DNA from 2 places in the Paenibacillus sp. DS2015 genome. Region 1 is predicted to be linked to the other one. Evidence: riboswitches for the same ligand, from Rfam matches in the RefSeq annotation. Region 1 holds a riboswitch; the other holds the start of a gene.
What was found. A riboswitch is a leader RNA that binds a small molecule or an ion and turns the genes downstream of it on or off. The one in region 1 is predicted to bind cyclic di-GMP.

Region 1 (7,883 bases):
TTCTTGTGAAAGATAGGGAAAGATTAAGTGCGCTTTCAGGTCATAATATCTACGAATAAGTTCAATTAGTGTACCAGGATAAACATCAGCAAATGGGAGAGTAAAGGTTATGATTCTAGGAATAGTATTGGCGATTGTAGCAGGTTCGCTAGTCAGTCTTCAAAATATTTTTAACAGTAAGGTGAATGAACAAGCGGGATCTTGGGCGACGACTACATTAGTATTAGGTATGGGATTCCTAGCTTCACTGGTGATGGGACTAATCTTTGAAGGAAAGGAACTATTTACCCTCCACGATATGCAACTTTGGTACTGGTTCAGTGGAATAATCGGAGTAGGCGTGGTCATCTGTATGGTACAGGGGATAAAACGGCTTGGTCCTACATATGCCATTTCTATCGTTATGACAGCGCAGCTCGGGTGTGCTTTATTGTGGGACTCTATGGGCTGGTTAGGTCTGAAACAGGTTCCTTTTACCTTCAAGCAGTTGATAGGTGTACTGGTTATCATCGGTGGCATTTGTATATTTAAATTAGGTGGTGAACGGAGATTGAAGCACATTATAAAAGAATAAATCAAGGGCTCTGGAAGTCTTTTGAAGCCATAGACTTGAAGAGCTACATCGTATTTTAATGTAGATAGAGAAGAGGCTTTACATTCTAGCAGGGACGATAGCGGCGACTCCGTTAATACTGACATTAAAAGCAGGGACAGATTTATAAATATCTGTCCCTGCTTAAAAATTAACGCTGCTCATGGTGAGGAGAATTGAAGTTGTTCATTTTTATTGTCGCACTTTAATTTTATAATCTTTCTCCAGATATTTATGGATTCTTTGGAAGTCGGATGCGGTTAACTCAGTAAGCTTCATGTTTTTCTCACGTCCAAGAATAATACCGATGGTCTGCGCTGCTAGGGCGGTGGTTGGCATAATACGTGCGCTGCCGTAAGCTTTGATATTGGCTCCTACATTTTTCCCCACAACGAGGACATTATCATAAGACTTTAGCTGAAATGAACGCAGAGGCAGACCGTAACGATCAGGTTTACCAAAACCGATCCCTGTCGGAATGGTTTTAGTGCCCTGTAGATCTATTGAATAACCCCCAATGCTGACATTATCCCAGAACATTCTGTTATTCATTAAATCCGGATAATCGAGCACATATTTGGTCTCGTACCGATTGTAGTCCCGGATATATAAATATTCGGGGAAGCCGTTCAGCTCTGCCTTCGCAAAGCCCGGTATATTATTGCGTAAAAAGCTCAATATGTATGGCGCTTCGGCACGACCTTTCGTAATCGCTGATTGTACCGATTTTGGATCAGAGGGATTGACATCATAAATCAGCAAAGCGTTGATGATAACCTCCCCGTTCTTCTGATCAGTTACATTTAACCCACGCAACTTGAGTGGACTATTATGGGGTTTATATTTTCCGGTAATATTGCTGAATCCGGTGGCAAAGTGCCAATCTACATAGGTGTTAGGACCATATTTTTTCCGCACGTTCGTCAATGGATAATCCTCGAGGATCGTTTGATGGAGTTTGCCCCAATTGACATTTTTGAATTTCAGCATATAAGTAGCAGCCATATAATCCGGCTGTTTTCCGTTATAGAGAGTCTCCATTCCGGGAATACGTTTGTCGATAAGTCTACTGCTAAGGGCATTGAAATCGGTATTTTCAACCCAGTATTTAGACTGAATCGTATATTGGGTACCGTCCTTTCCATGATAAGTGAGAGACTGTAGGGACTTGTCCTTGTTTGAGGAAACACTGTTAATTGAATCGATAACAATACCACTTTTGAGGGGGATACCCTTAATAATCTTGTTATAATAGCTCTCAAAATCGAGAGATTTTCGGATTGTGCCTGCATTATACCTGTCAAAGAGGTTTTTTATCTCACCTTGAACCAGGCTTTTTCCATTATTATCGTTAACATCATCAAGAGAATACATCTGTCCCTGAATTAACTCCCCACCTGGCTTGCTACGAGGATCGAGAATAAGCACCTTTAGCCCTAGGTTCCGGGCTTCACGGGCAAGCAATACACCTTGAATTTCACTTCCGATCACAACAACATCATAGTGACTTGGTGTAACTACGGAAGGAGATTTGGATTGTGCCGTTACGACAAAAGGATTAGATAAGAGAAACTGAAAGGTGAGTACGGTAAGTAGCAGTCTTTTAAGACCATAGGATACATTCTTCTTAGTTAACATTTCTTCTTATTTCACCTCTTGATATTATTAGAATTTAAAGTGTATTTTAGGCAAATAGTACTTAATTTCCTTGAATGATATTCTACTACAAATAGGTTCTTTTTGCCTACAATGATTAGTTAGCTATCCTCAGTTAAGAAATCGCCGATAAAACCATACACACGAGTAGAGAAACTGTTTCGAGGTTCAATCATATACGGTTGGATTGTCTAGGAATCCACGTCGTTTTGTCGAATTATCACTTTGTAATAACGGAAGATTATGATACTATGGGACTAATAAAGCTATTCAGATCACGGCAAACCTTTCGAAAGATCGGGACGCAAAGCTATAGGGCCTTCCTAGTTGGATGGTAGCCAGTTACCGAACGGACAGTTTTTTTGTTGCGTTCAGTTAATAGAACTTTAGACGATAATGGCAAACCTATCGAAAGGTAGGGACGCAAAGCTATAGGGCCTTCTAAATTAAGATGGCAGCCTGGCCACCGAAGGGGGTTGTATGGATGAGAAAGTTAATGTTACTTCTGGTTGCACTTGTTGTCTTATGTCCATTGTTTAGTGGAACAACAATCTATGCTGCTGAAGGTACTTGGTTAAATGAAGCTAGTGTAAGCAAGGGAATTATTAGTGTGCAGTATGATGTGAAGGCAGATGTTAAGACAAAGCTCTTAATTATTAAAGGTCAAGAGCAATATTCTTATAATTTAGCTACCGGCGAGCAAGTAGAGGCATTTCCTCTTCAATTAGGAAACGGTGATTATACAATTAGCGTATTGGAACAAACAGGTGGGAATAAATATCAAGTTGTGTATAAGGATACAATCAAGCTTGATTTGAGCGATAGCTCCATAGTGTATTTGAATTCAATTCAGAATGTCAATTGGAATGATACAAGCCTAGCTGTTCAAAAGGCCAAAGAGTTAACAAAGAATTCAGCATCGGATACGGAAAAAGTAAAAGTTATTTATAATTATGTGATTAACAATATTAAATATGATAACAAACTGGCATCAAGCGCTCCGGCAGATTATCTTCCTCAAATCGATCGTACATTATCGTCAAAAAAAGATATTTGTTATGGGTATTCTGCTTTGTTTGCAGCGATGCTGCGGAGTGTTGACGTTCCTACGAAGATGGTCATGGGTACGACCAAATATGTGGATTCCTATCATGCTTGGAATGAAGTCTATTTAAATCATAAATGGGTAACCGTGGATACAACGGTTGATGCAGGTTGGAAGGGTACTACTACAGTTTTCACGATGATAAAAGATGCATCTAAATACTCAGTATCCAAACAATATTAAATAAAAACTTTGCTAAAGAAGCCATGAACATTACGTTCATGTGCTTTTTCATTTTACGAATTATGTTATTCTTATCACAAGAAATGATAATAATAAATTCCCATGATTAAGGAGTATTATATGAAGGTGATTCTTGTAGATGATGAGCAACTCGCTATCGATTACCTGGAACGTCAACTTATGAAGCTTACAGATATAGAAGTGATCGGCAAATTTATAGATCCGATTATTGGAAGAGAGGAGATTCTCCTTAAGGAAGTAGACTTGGTTTTTTTAGATATAAGCTTACCTGAAATAAGTGGAATTGAGCTAGCAGAACAGCTCCTCGAGCAGAAGCCAGATTTAAATATTGTATTTGTAACGGCGTATAATGAATATGCAGTTAAAGCTTTTGAACTAAATGCTGTAGATTATATAGTGAAACCAGTTGGAGCGGATCGCTTAACTAAAACCATAGATCGGATTAGTGAACGCGTAGAATCTAAGCAAGTTGAGACTGAAATTGAGACGCTTACGTTGCGGATGAATATATTTAGACAAGTGACCGTAGAAGTCTCGAATCGACACTTTTCTGTGATTCAATGGCGTACGGCGAAAGCGCAGGAGTTGTTTCTATATTTACTTCAGCATCGTGGTCAACTCGTTCGTAAATCGGTGTTGATTGATATGCTATGGCCGGAGCATGAACCGGATAAAGTATATTCGCAATTATATACTGCCATTTATCATATTCGTAAAACACTGACATCATATGGTGGACATTTTCAAATTGTTAATTCAATGGAGAATTATGTTCTGACTATTGAAGATGTTCAGTTAGACGTAGAAGAGTGGGAGACTAAATTAGCTTCATCCCCACCTCTATCAGCAGATACTATAGACGACTACATAGAAATCATGAAACTATATACCGGTAATTACCTGCAGGAATATGATTATTGGTGGGCGGAAAGTGAACGTCAACGGCTAAAGGAATTGTGGCTTAGCATTTCTTATGGGATCGCAGATTGGTATGAGGAACAGGGTCAGATGGAGGAGTCTATATTTTGGTATATTGAAATATGTGTTCAGCATGTGCAAGAGGAAAAGGCCCATTTTGCTCTAATGAAAATATATGCACGCATGGACAATTATATATTGGTTAATCGACAGTATAGCTCTTTGATTGCGACTTTGTTGGATGAATTTAATGAACCACCCAGCGCGTATATTACAGAGTGGTATGAGCAATGGTTGGTACGTCAAGGTAGTAATTGAATAACTGAACTAAATAGAACTAACTGCAACTCGACAAGATGCACCCTCTAAGTGGGAAGTCTCTCGGGTTCTTTGCGTTTGTTCAGAAATTGTATAGATGTTCACTGTATACTTCAATAAGTGATAACTTTCAACACTTTAGGCCCTTTTTTTTGTTAAGTATCAGTAGAAGAATAAAACTTTATTAAAGAATAGGAGACTCAGTCGGAAAATGAGAAAAAAAATTAGCGTAACCATCATCACTATGATACTCATGCTGCATAGTATCCTTGGTGTGGGAATTAATCAAGTCAGTGCAGAGGATGTTACACTGGGAAGTAATACCCTAAATAGGGCGTCATTAGCTGCGGCGCAACCGAGTATATTAACTAAGGTGACTCTTACGGATAATGCGGGTACCGTTATTGATGCGGTCTATAATCCTGATCAGTCAGATCGAACAAAGTTAGGTTCTGCGGTTCGCATAGAATATGAGTGGAAACTTGATAATAATCACTCATTTAAGGATGGCTCCACATTTGAGTTTGATATCCCACAAGAGTTCAAAATTTACAATGACTTTGGGGGTCCACTCACAGTAGATGGTGAGAAGGTAGGGGATTTTACAGTAAATACTTCTGGACATGTAACGATGCTTTTCAATGAGTTTATAGAAAATCACTCTAATGTCACTGGAACACTTGAAGTACATACGGAACTAAATAAAGATACTATCAAGGGTGACGCGAATGTATTGATTCCTTTCCAGGTTCAGGGTGGAACCCAAGTGGTAGAAGTTAACATTAAACCGGATAAGGGCCAACTGCTGTCTAAGGATGGAGTTGCTGACAAGGCCAAAAAGATAGATTGGACGATTGATGTGAATACATCACTCGACAAGGTGGAGAATGCTGTAATCACGGATGATACTCCACAGGGATTGCTACTGGACCCAAGTACTTTCAGTATCATTTCGCTCATAGTTAATGTAGACGGTTCAACGGTGCTTGGAGGTCCAATAGATCCCAGTAAGTACAGCTATGAGACTGAACCTGATGGTTCATCATATAAGCTTACTTTCAAGGACCTGAGTATAAACTCAGCATACCGCCTGCAATATTCAACAATGGTTACGGGGGAAGTTGAGACAAGCTTCACTAATATTGCGAACTTAACAGGTAGTAAGTCGGCTACAGCTCAGGCAAAAGAGGACATTATACGTGAGAAGCTACTGACTAAGACTTCCGGTGTATATGACAAAGTGAATCAAATTGTATCTTGGGAAGTGAAGTACAATTTTGGTGAAAAACAGATTTTATCAGCGGATACGTGGATTGAAGATCGCTTTGATAGCAGGATGAAGTTGGTTTCTAATTCGCTTGAAGTGTTTGATGATAAGGGAGTTCTATTGAATGGAAGTGAATATACATTCACTCCACTTGCAAGTGAAGTGAATGGTAAGCTTGGCTTTGATTTGAATTTTGAAAGTGACATAGATACTGCATACACGATTAAATATCAAACCCAATATATAGAACGTGTATATGCGGATACAAATGTAAACAACACGGTCACGGCAAAAAGCGGTGAGAGTGCTACTGTTGCACATAAGTTTGTAAGTGTAATTGGTAGTAAATCAAATGGTAGTACGAATTACAGTGCGAAGACGACCCAATGGAATATCGTTTTTAACAGTGATAAAAAGCCTATGAGCAACGCGGTCGTCAAGGATACATTTACGAATGGGGGGCTAGAGTTCCTACCCAATACACTGAAGATAACGGATTCAAGTGGAAGTTCGGTTACTGCTGCTACCTATACTGTGATCAATGACGATCCACGATTGGGTTTTGAGATTCAGTTCAACGGTACGATCAATGACAAGTACAGCATCAGCTATGAAACCAAATATAATGATGATTGGTTCTTTGCTGGGAAGTCTAGTTACATTAACGCGGCGGGGATCAACTGGGATGAGAACAGTCAGCCAGATTCCGTAAAAATGACTGCGACATTTACTCCTAATGCCTATACGAAAAATAATGGAACAAAAGTAGGCCGATATGATGCAAGCAATAAAGAAATTACTTGGGACATTAAGGCCAACTATAACAGGAAGACGATTCTAGATGCCATAATTACTGATCAATTGCAGAAAGGGCAGACGCTGGATCTAAACTCCATTGAAGTCTATAAAATGAATGTACCAGCTGGCGGCGAACCTACACATGTTAATACACCGCTGGATGCTTCTGAGTATGTGGTGAAATATGTTGATGATGAATTACGTATCGAATTGGGGGACATAGACTCGGCTTACTGGATTACGTTTAAAACCAAGTTTGAAGTCACTTTAGTTGAGAAGAAGATTCCAAATGAAGCGGTTTTGAGCAGTGATACTACAGTGTTAGCCGAATGGGCTACAACAGTTAATACGCTAAAAGATGAAGTTAAAGAGTATGTAACCAAAGAAGGAATAATAAATGGTAGTTTAATAAACTGGACCATAAAGATTAATGAAGTACAATCATATGTTACCAATGTAAAAATCTTGGATACACCTAGCAGCAACCAAATATTGGTTGAAAATTCCTTCCACTTATATGCTGCTAACGTAGCCTCAGGAGGAGCGATTTCGCAAGGTGTTGAATTAACTAAAGGCATTGATTATGAAATAGTGATTGAGAAAGATGCTAAGGATCAGCAAAAATTTGTTTTAAGTTTTACTGGACCGATCTCGTCCGCCTTTATTCTGAAATATGATTCGGAGATTGCAGTTTCTGCTGATAAAGAAAAAGTGACCAACTCGGTAAGTTTTGAAGGGGACGGATTCGTTGTAGGATCTGAAAACTCGAACATAGAGATTGAAGTGCGGACCTCCGGAGGATCGGGAAGTGGTATTGGCGAAAGAGGTAGCATTGAAATTACGAAGGTCGATAAGGATGACCCCTCCCAAGGGCTAGAGGGAGCTACATTTATTCTATATGAAAAAGGTAAAAAGAATACTGCTATAGAAAAAACAACAGATATTGATGGAAAAATAGTCTTCACTAAACTACTTTACAAGACTTACACGCTGGAGGAAACTAATACTCCTGTTGGGTATGAGAT
Region 2 (7,883 bases), on a different contig from region 1:
AACTATCAATTTCCTTACACGGAGAATGTGAAATCAGCAGGGAAATACCTTTTGCCTATGGAGTTATGGACCTCAGCGGTGAAGAAGGCTGTCCTAGAAAGTGCAGAGATCTATGGACCACCCACGGTAGGTTATGCTTTTCTAAAAGAGGTTAGCGTTAGTGGTAAAAAGTCATGGAGGCTCCTTGAGTATAACCGAAAGGGCGGAAGTTTAACGGAAAAACAAATAAAGGCATATAAGAATAAATGATATTAGGACAGAACACATATAGATGAAGATGAGCGACCTCTATGAAGGTTGCTCATTCTTATGTGAATGGATAGGTTGAAGGAGACGTATATATGAAAAAAATTAGAATGCTGTCTTGGTTAGTTGTGCTACTGCTCGTAGTTCCCTTTAGCAATGAAGCACTTGCATATAATCAGCCTTCCGCATCTTCAAGTGTTTCGATACCTTGGGGAGGCATTCTGTTAAAAGAAGGACATATCGGTAAAGTAACCATTCTGAAGAATACTACGACATACATTATTAGCGGTTCTAACATGAAAAAAACAAGCAGTGCGTTGAAAAAGGGTAAAGAGGTCGGCGTGTTTCAAATGAAAAAGGAAAAGGGTGTTGTGTTCTATAAGATTAGCGATAACTTGTTTGTGAGGGGCGATGCCTCTGTTAAGTATGAAACATTACCTGTGAGTAAAAGGCAAGAATTAGCTAAAATGAAGGCGGTACAATTGGCTAAACAAGAATTCGCAAAGCGATTGATTTGGGTAAATACGTTAAGTTCCAGACCGGATAGAGATTACATCTTAATAGATTTGAACTTTGATGGAGTTCCTGAGTTACTTGGCGGGATTAATGAGATAAGTTATTCAATGGTGGATTCTGACCTTGCCCTCATCCTGTATAAGGATGGATTAGTCAACATGAAATTTAATGGCGATCAGGCGCTGAATGGCGATATGTTGGGCAATATGGGTCTTAACGCATTTTCAGAAATAAAACGATATAAAGATACACGTACCGATAAATATATTTATATAGCCAAGGAACAGAACTCATGGGATGGCCAAGAGGAAGAGGCTGAGTATGAAGTATTATTAAATTCAAGTGTTATCGAAGTGAAGGAGATCTTTCATTCACGTGCTGATCATGAAGGGGATCAAGGGAAAACGTATTTTAGTCATCTAAAAAAGGAAGTCGAAGAATCCGATTATGTTGCAGCGCGAGAGCGATATTACAAGGACCTTAAACCCGTTAGTTTTAAAATGTATCAAAGCAAAGGGACCCACTTTGATGATCTGAATCTCGAACGATCTGTTGGGGCGTTCTTTGATGAGGCGTTTGTTGTATATTTGGAAAGCTGAATGAGATCTGGATTATTCCTAGTATATCGCTAGGCTTTATGTTATCCTAATAATTAAATTTATTGTAAGAAAGCCAGACAGCTGAGGAGAGATGAACAGTGCTTATTGCTCAGAATATAACAGAACTTATTGGACGTACGCCATTGGTGAGATTGAATCGTACGGTTCCGGATGGAGCCGCTGATGTATATGTGAAGTTAGAAATGTTTAACCCCTCGGGAAGTGTGAAGGATCGAGCTGCGTTTAATCTGATTGATACGGCTGAGAAGAATGGTCTCCTAACCCCCGGAGGAACGATTATTGAACCTACGAGTGGCAACACAGGAATTGGGATTGCGATGATTGCAGCAGCCAAAGGGTATAAGGCGATTCTGATCATGCCGGATAACATGTCCAAGGAAAGAATTAATATATTGAAAGCTTACGGTGCGGATGTGGTTTTGACGCCAAGTAGCGAAAGAATGCCAGGCTCTATTGCTAAGGCGCTGGAGCTACAGGAAGGGATTCCGGGCAGTTTCATCCCACAACAATTCGAGAATCCAGCTAATCCTGATATCCATCGGATGACGACAGCGCCGGAAATTCTGGAGCAGATGGAGCACCGGCTTGATGCGTTCGTAGCTACAGCAGGTACTGGGGGGACAATTACCGGTACAGGCGAGACGTTGCGTAAGGCTTTACCGAATATTCACATTGCTGTGGTTGAACCGCAAGGATCGCCAGTTCTATCAGGAGGAGTGCCGGGCCCACATAAATTGGTGGGAACAAGCCCGGGTTTTGTGCCAAGTATCCTAAACACAGATATATATGATGAAATTATTCAAATTTCGGATGAACATGCGATTGGAATGATGAAGGATTTAGCGCGTTTGGAAGGGGTGCTGGTAGGCCCGTCCTCAGGTGCATCTGTCTATGCGGCGATTCAGGTAGCTAAGAAATTAGGCGCAGGTAAAAGAGTAGTATGTATCGCTCCTGATACAGGTGAGCGTTACTTAAGTATGGATTTATTCTAAGGCTACAGATCGCTCATAAGTCTATAGCTCCATGGTAGAACATGCGAAAGGCACCAAAAAGGCATCCACTCATCGGGGTGCCTTTTTGGTGTTGTATTATGCCTTTTATGATGCAGTATGCAGTGTCTATAGTAGCGCTTTTGTATAATGAAAAGGTACTGTTCCAGACTTAGCAAATATGTATGGTCTCCGCCCCTTCGTGAGCCATGAAATCAAGATATTCTGTGGCACGGTCCGATGAGGGGGCTAAAGTGACATTTATGGGTGCAGGTGAAGGACCATGTATCGTACTGTTGTTAACAGCGGAGGCTCGTAAATATATAGGTACTATGGTTCTTGTGTAGTTGGGTGAAGAGATCTAATCCTTGAGTTGGCGTTAGGAGCAGGATACCCATGGTCCTACTTTTTTTCTGCTTTTTTTCAAGAAGTATGATTGTAACGGAAAGATTTTACAATATTTTCAGAAAATAATGAAAGTGTGTAGAAAAATATCCAAAACGGTAGTAATATGGAACTATTCTGTTTCTAGTTCTTGGAAAAGCATATCGGCAAAACTACTGAAAAGTAGTGACGCAAAGCTATAGGGACTACTTCCTCGAGGAAATGTCAGCCAGTTGCACTTGATTTGGTGGTGCCTATGGCAGTTTTTGCGATATAGGCATCTTTTTTTTTGGATTTTTAGCAGAATATTTATGGAACGATCAGTAAAGGGGGTATTTTAGTATTACGTAGATTTGTCTATATAGTCAGCCGAATTACCTAAACCAAAGTAAATTACATAACAAGAGGAGATAGGAAATGAAGTTGCCACAATTATTTGGATTTTTCACCAAAAGAAGTATTGTTACTAAAAATATGCTTTTGACGAGTCTATTCATCATCTTGACAGGCAGTATATTAATTGCATCCAGTAATTATATTCAGGGACGGGTTCTGACAAATCAATTAAATTCAGATTCAGAAAAAATTATGACTGCTTGGATCAACAAAGTAACACCCGAAGAGGCAGCAGAGGCAAAGGCGAACACTGACCGTAATTCACCCATTCAGAAGAAATTAATGGGGATATTTGATGAATTGTCCATTGTACACCCTAACGTTGCACAAGGATATATCTATGGTTCTGAACTTGAGGACGGCTATAAAACGTCTAATATTGCTTTTCCAACAGCCATATTAGATATCTTTGAAGCGGAGGGTATGCATTTAGGAGACATGTATGATCAGCCTACCCTTATCGTAAATGCTCTTAAGGACATGATGAAGACGAAGCAGATGACCTTCACTAAACCGTATAACGATGATTATGGGAATTGGGTAACGGTACTTTCCCCCCTTCAAGATAGTACAGGAACTGTATTCGCATATATGGCCATGGATATCGATGCAAGCTTAATTGCAGAAGGTAAGCAAGAATTAGTTAAATATACGACACTAGTTTTACTAGCGACATTGATCGTTATAATAACGATGCAATATTTCACTTTGAAGCGAACCTTTGCTCCGGTGAAAGATTTGATGGGCGCCTTGGATAAGCTAAGTCAGGGAGACTTTAGTGTTCAATTAGCAACGGGTAAAGATGAACTTGGTAAGGTAGCCGAGAAGTTTAATATGACCGTAAATAATATAAATAGCTTAGTAACGACAATCAAAACGGTATCTACAGAATCAGCTGAGGAATCCAAAATGTTGTTCTCTACTGTGGAGGATAGTCATGCGAACTCCATGGCAATTACGACGAATATTGAGGAGATATCGGAACGGGTATCTCAGCAAAGTAAGTCTATATCGGAGAGTGTGACGTCACTTGAGGAAATTTCCTCAGGAGTAGGTACGATTGCTGCAAGCAACACGATGTTAACGGATACGTCTATGCAAATGAGAGAACAGTCTCAGCAAGGTAGTGACAATGTAGGTAGAGTGATGAGCCAGATGGACTCGATTCAGAAATCTGTCTTAAATTCGGTGATTTCAATTGAACAGCTTCAGAAGCGTTCTGGAGAAATTGGTGAGATCGTACAAGTCATCACAGAGATTGCCTCACAAACCAACCTTCTGTCTTTAAATGCCAGCATTGAAGCGGCTAGAGCAGGAGAAGAGGGACGGGGATTCGCAGTTGTTGCTAACGAGGTGAAGAAGTTATCTGAACAGTCGGGGAAATCAGCTGAGAAAATTACAGAGCTAGTCCATCATATTCAACAAGAAACATTAATAGCTGTATCGGCGATTAACGAGGGCGAACAGAACGTAGAAGTAGGTATTGAGATTGTGAAAGAAACGGGTATGTTGTTTGAGGGAATATTAGTCGCTACGGAGTCCGTTACAAGTCAGATTCAAGAGGTTTCTGCTGCAACGGAGGAAATGGTGGCAGAGACAGAACAGGTCACATCCTCGATCAAGCAACTTGCTGTATTGGCAGAGAAGAATGCAGTAGTCGCAGATCAGATTATGGAAAGAGCTCAGGAACAACGCTCTTCCTCTGATAAACTTGTCAAATCAGCGGAGCATTTGAATCATATTTCTGATGAACTAGAAGTCCTAGTCGACGGATTGAAGATTTAGTAATGACGTGTCGTCTGCGAATGACAGTCACAAATAATAGCATGAGTTTCTTATTCACTGCAATTCTAGATAGAGAGATAGAAAAGATAGATAGAAAAGATAGAGATATAGGTAAGGAGCGGATACTGTGAATACTTTGTTGATGGCAGAGCATATCAAGACATATTGGTTGGAGGAGCTTAAGGCTCCTCTATCCACATTCGATATATATACGGATTTCCCTAAACACCCCACGGTTAGAGAGGTGCAGCAAACAACCTTTTTATTGAATGTAGATGCAGAGAAGATCAACAAGTTTAAAGATCGAAGTGATATGCATGGTTGGATGCTTAGTTGCTATATAGCGTTTCTGTATAGAATGACAGGTGAGAAAGATCTGGTAATAGGCGTAAAAGATAGCAGAGGAAATGTATTACCGTTCCGGACGTTTTGTGAAGGGAATATTTCATTTCAAGAATTGTTTACACAGATTTCAGATAAATTGGAACATACCTATGCGGCCAGCTTACCCGTCTCGGTAATTGAAGAAATGGTTGGGCAATCTGCCATTGTGAAGACGATCTATGGTGTGGATAGTATGCTTGAGGATAGTTCACTAAACTGGTCTGTACAGGAAGAAGAAGGCCAATGGGTGATCCACATTGCTTATCACAAAAATCTGTTCAAAGAGAGCACTATTCGTAAATTTGCGCGTCACTTCCAGTACATTGTAAAGGCTGCAATGGTGACGGAGGATATTTCTATTGGAAGTATACCAATGCTGACTGAAGAAGACGTGGAAGCCTATGATGTACTTAACGATACAGCAATGGAGCTTCCGCTTGCGATGAGCGTTCCCGCGATGCTTCAATCGGTGTTAAGTCGTTTTCCCAATAGAATAGCTCTTTCTTCTGGAATTACGCGCTTAACTTATAGCCAGTTGGATCAATTGTCCAATCAAGTAGCTCATATGTTGTTAGCTAAAGGGCTTGTTAAAGGTGGATTTGTCTCCATATTCATGGAGAGAAGTATCGAAGCCATTATAGGGATGCTTGGTGTTCTGAAAGCTGGTGGAGCATATGTCCCTCTTGATCCAGAGCACCCAGACGATCGGAATGCCTACATTATAAAGGATACACAATCTAAATTTATCATTACAAAAGATCACTATACAGCCAGGTTAGACGTGTTATTGGATCAACATGGTGCAGACGATGCGGTCTTCTGCATAGATACTCAACTTCATTTGTATCCTCAGGATCCTATCGATGTACAGATAGATGGAGACGATCTGGCTTATGTGATCTACACTTCGGGCTCTACAGGTAAGCCTAAAGGGGTTATGATCGCGCATGCAGGTGTTATTAACCTTGCCACTGCAACGATGAATCACCTGGAGTTGAACGAAGAAGATGTGATCATGCAGTATTCTACCTTTAGCTTCGATGCATCGGTATATGACATATTTAGTTCGATAAGTAGTGGTGCTAGGCTACATTTACTTTCCAATGAACAGCGTTTCTCGATTGAATCATTTACAGCAGCTATTGAAGAGGTCAAGGCAACGCGTATTGGTATTCTGCCTACGGTATTCTTCAATCAGTTATCCGCATATCTCAGTGATGAGGACGCACCGAAGCACAGCCAGATTAAGAGTCTTGTCATTGGCGGCGAAGCTTTGACTGGGGAGTCCGTTCGGGTATTCCAGAAGAAGCTTAATCACAGACCTATCATCGTAAATGCATATGGTCCTACAGAGGTAACGGTCGTGACGACCACGCATACTATTGATTATGAAGTTCCGGATCAATTATCTAACATTTGTATCGGGACACCAATCTCGAATTACGAAGTGCTTATTGTGAACGAGAATAATCAACTTTGTCCATTGAACGTTATGGGGGAATTGCTGATCAGTTCCATAGGTATGGCAAAGGGCTATTTGAATCAACAAGCAAAGACAGATGAAGTATTTGTCTCCGATCCTATGAACCCGAATTCCGGCAAAAGATATTATCGTTCGGGTGACATGGTCACATTAACGGAGAATGGCATACAGTACATGGGCAGAAAGGATTTACAGGTTAAGATCAGAGGATATCGGATCGAAATTGGAGAAATAGAGGATAACCTAGCCAAACTCGATAATATCAAAGATGTTGCCATCATTGCCAAAGAAGAAGCGGACGGAACGAAAATATTGGTTGCCTTTTATACTTCAAAGGATGGAGATGCGATAGGCAAGCATGAACTCGTCCAATCTCTAAGCACGAAGGTGCCGGCCTATATGATTCCGAGTCACTTCGGTTATTTGGAAGTGATGCCAGTATCTCCTACGGGTAAAATAGATCGCAAACAGCTTGCGGTGTATGAAGTGGAGGTAGTGGAAGAGGAGAATACGCATTATGACGCTCCTCGAAATGAACTGGAGCAAGAAATTTCAGCGGCTTGGGAGAAAGCGATCAAACGGACACGCATCGGTATTCATGATGATTTCTTCGAAGTTGGAGGGCATTCACTGAAGATATTGGAGATTCTCGTTATATTAAAGCCTAAGTTTCCAAATTTAAAAATAAACGATTTCTTCGCCTTTCCTACCATTGCACAATTGGCAGAAAGAGTTCTCGAACTAAAGTCCACTGTTGTGATCCATGACAGTGTAATCGATCCTTCCCTGATTCAAGACTTAGAGGAATTTCCTCGTTCATTTATGGCGAATACCCCAAGGGTAACTCATGAATACATCTATCAGAATATTTTATTAACAGGAGCTACGGGTTACTTGGGTTCACACCTACTGTATGAGCTGTTGTATACTACCGAGGCTGTCATTTACTGCTTGGTCCGTTCATCGGGTTCTGAAGATCCATACAAGCGTCTGACAGACACAATGAGGTCTTATTTTGGAAGTAGTATTGTAAATAAGATGGATGGGCGAATTGTTGCTGTACAAGGGGATCTGGAGAAA

Region 2: linked by a shared signal. The riboswitch ahead of J2T13_RS19585 (methyl-accepting chemotaxis protein) and the one ahead of J2T13_RS13590 (transglutaminase-like domain-containing protein) in region 1 are both predicted to bind cyclic di-GMP.

What each region holds. Positions count from the first base shown of each region.
Region 1 covers NZ_JBNPWS010000014.1:33,245-41,127, forward strand. The annotation lists gene J2T13_RS13575 (Crp/Fnr family transcriptional regulator) at 1-59, shown strand, start outside; gene J2T13_RS13580 (DMT family transporter) at 110-574, shown strand; gene J2T13_RS13585 (FAD-dependent oxidoreductase) at 785-2,230, opposite strand; cyclic di-GMP riboswitch class I at 2,518-2,598, shown strand; cyclic di-GMP riboswitch class I at 2,637-2,719, shown strand; gene J2T13_RS13590 (transglutaminase-like domain-containing protein) at 2,733-3,536, shown strand; gene J2T13_RS13595 (response regulator) at 3,657-4,793, shown strand; gene J2T13_RS13600 (collagen binding domain-containing protein) at 5,005-7,883, shown strand, end outside.
Region 2 covers NZ_JBNPWS010000027.1:6,936-14,818, reverse strand. The annotation lists gene J2T13_RS19605 (hypothetical protein) at 1-249, shown strand, start outside; gene J2T13_RS19600 (hypothetical protein) at 342-1,361, shown strand; gene cysK (cysteine synthase A) at 1,460-2,374, shown strand; gene J2T13_RS19590 (hypothetical protein) at 2,581-2,718, shown strand; cyclic di-GMP riboswitch class I at 2,912-2,996, shown strand; gene J2T13_RS19585 (methyl-accepting chemotaxis protein) at 3,173-4,936, shown strand; gene J2T13_RS19580 (amino acid adenylation domain-containing protein) at 5,064-7,883, shown strand, end outside.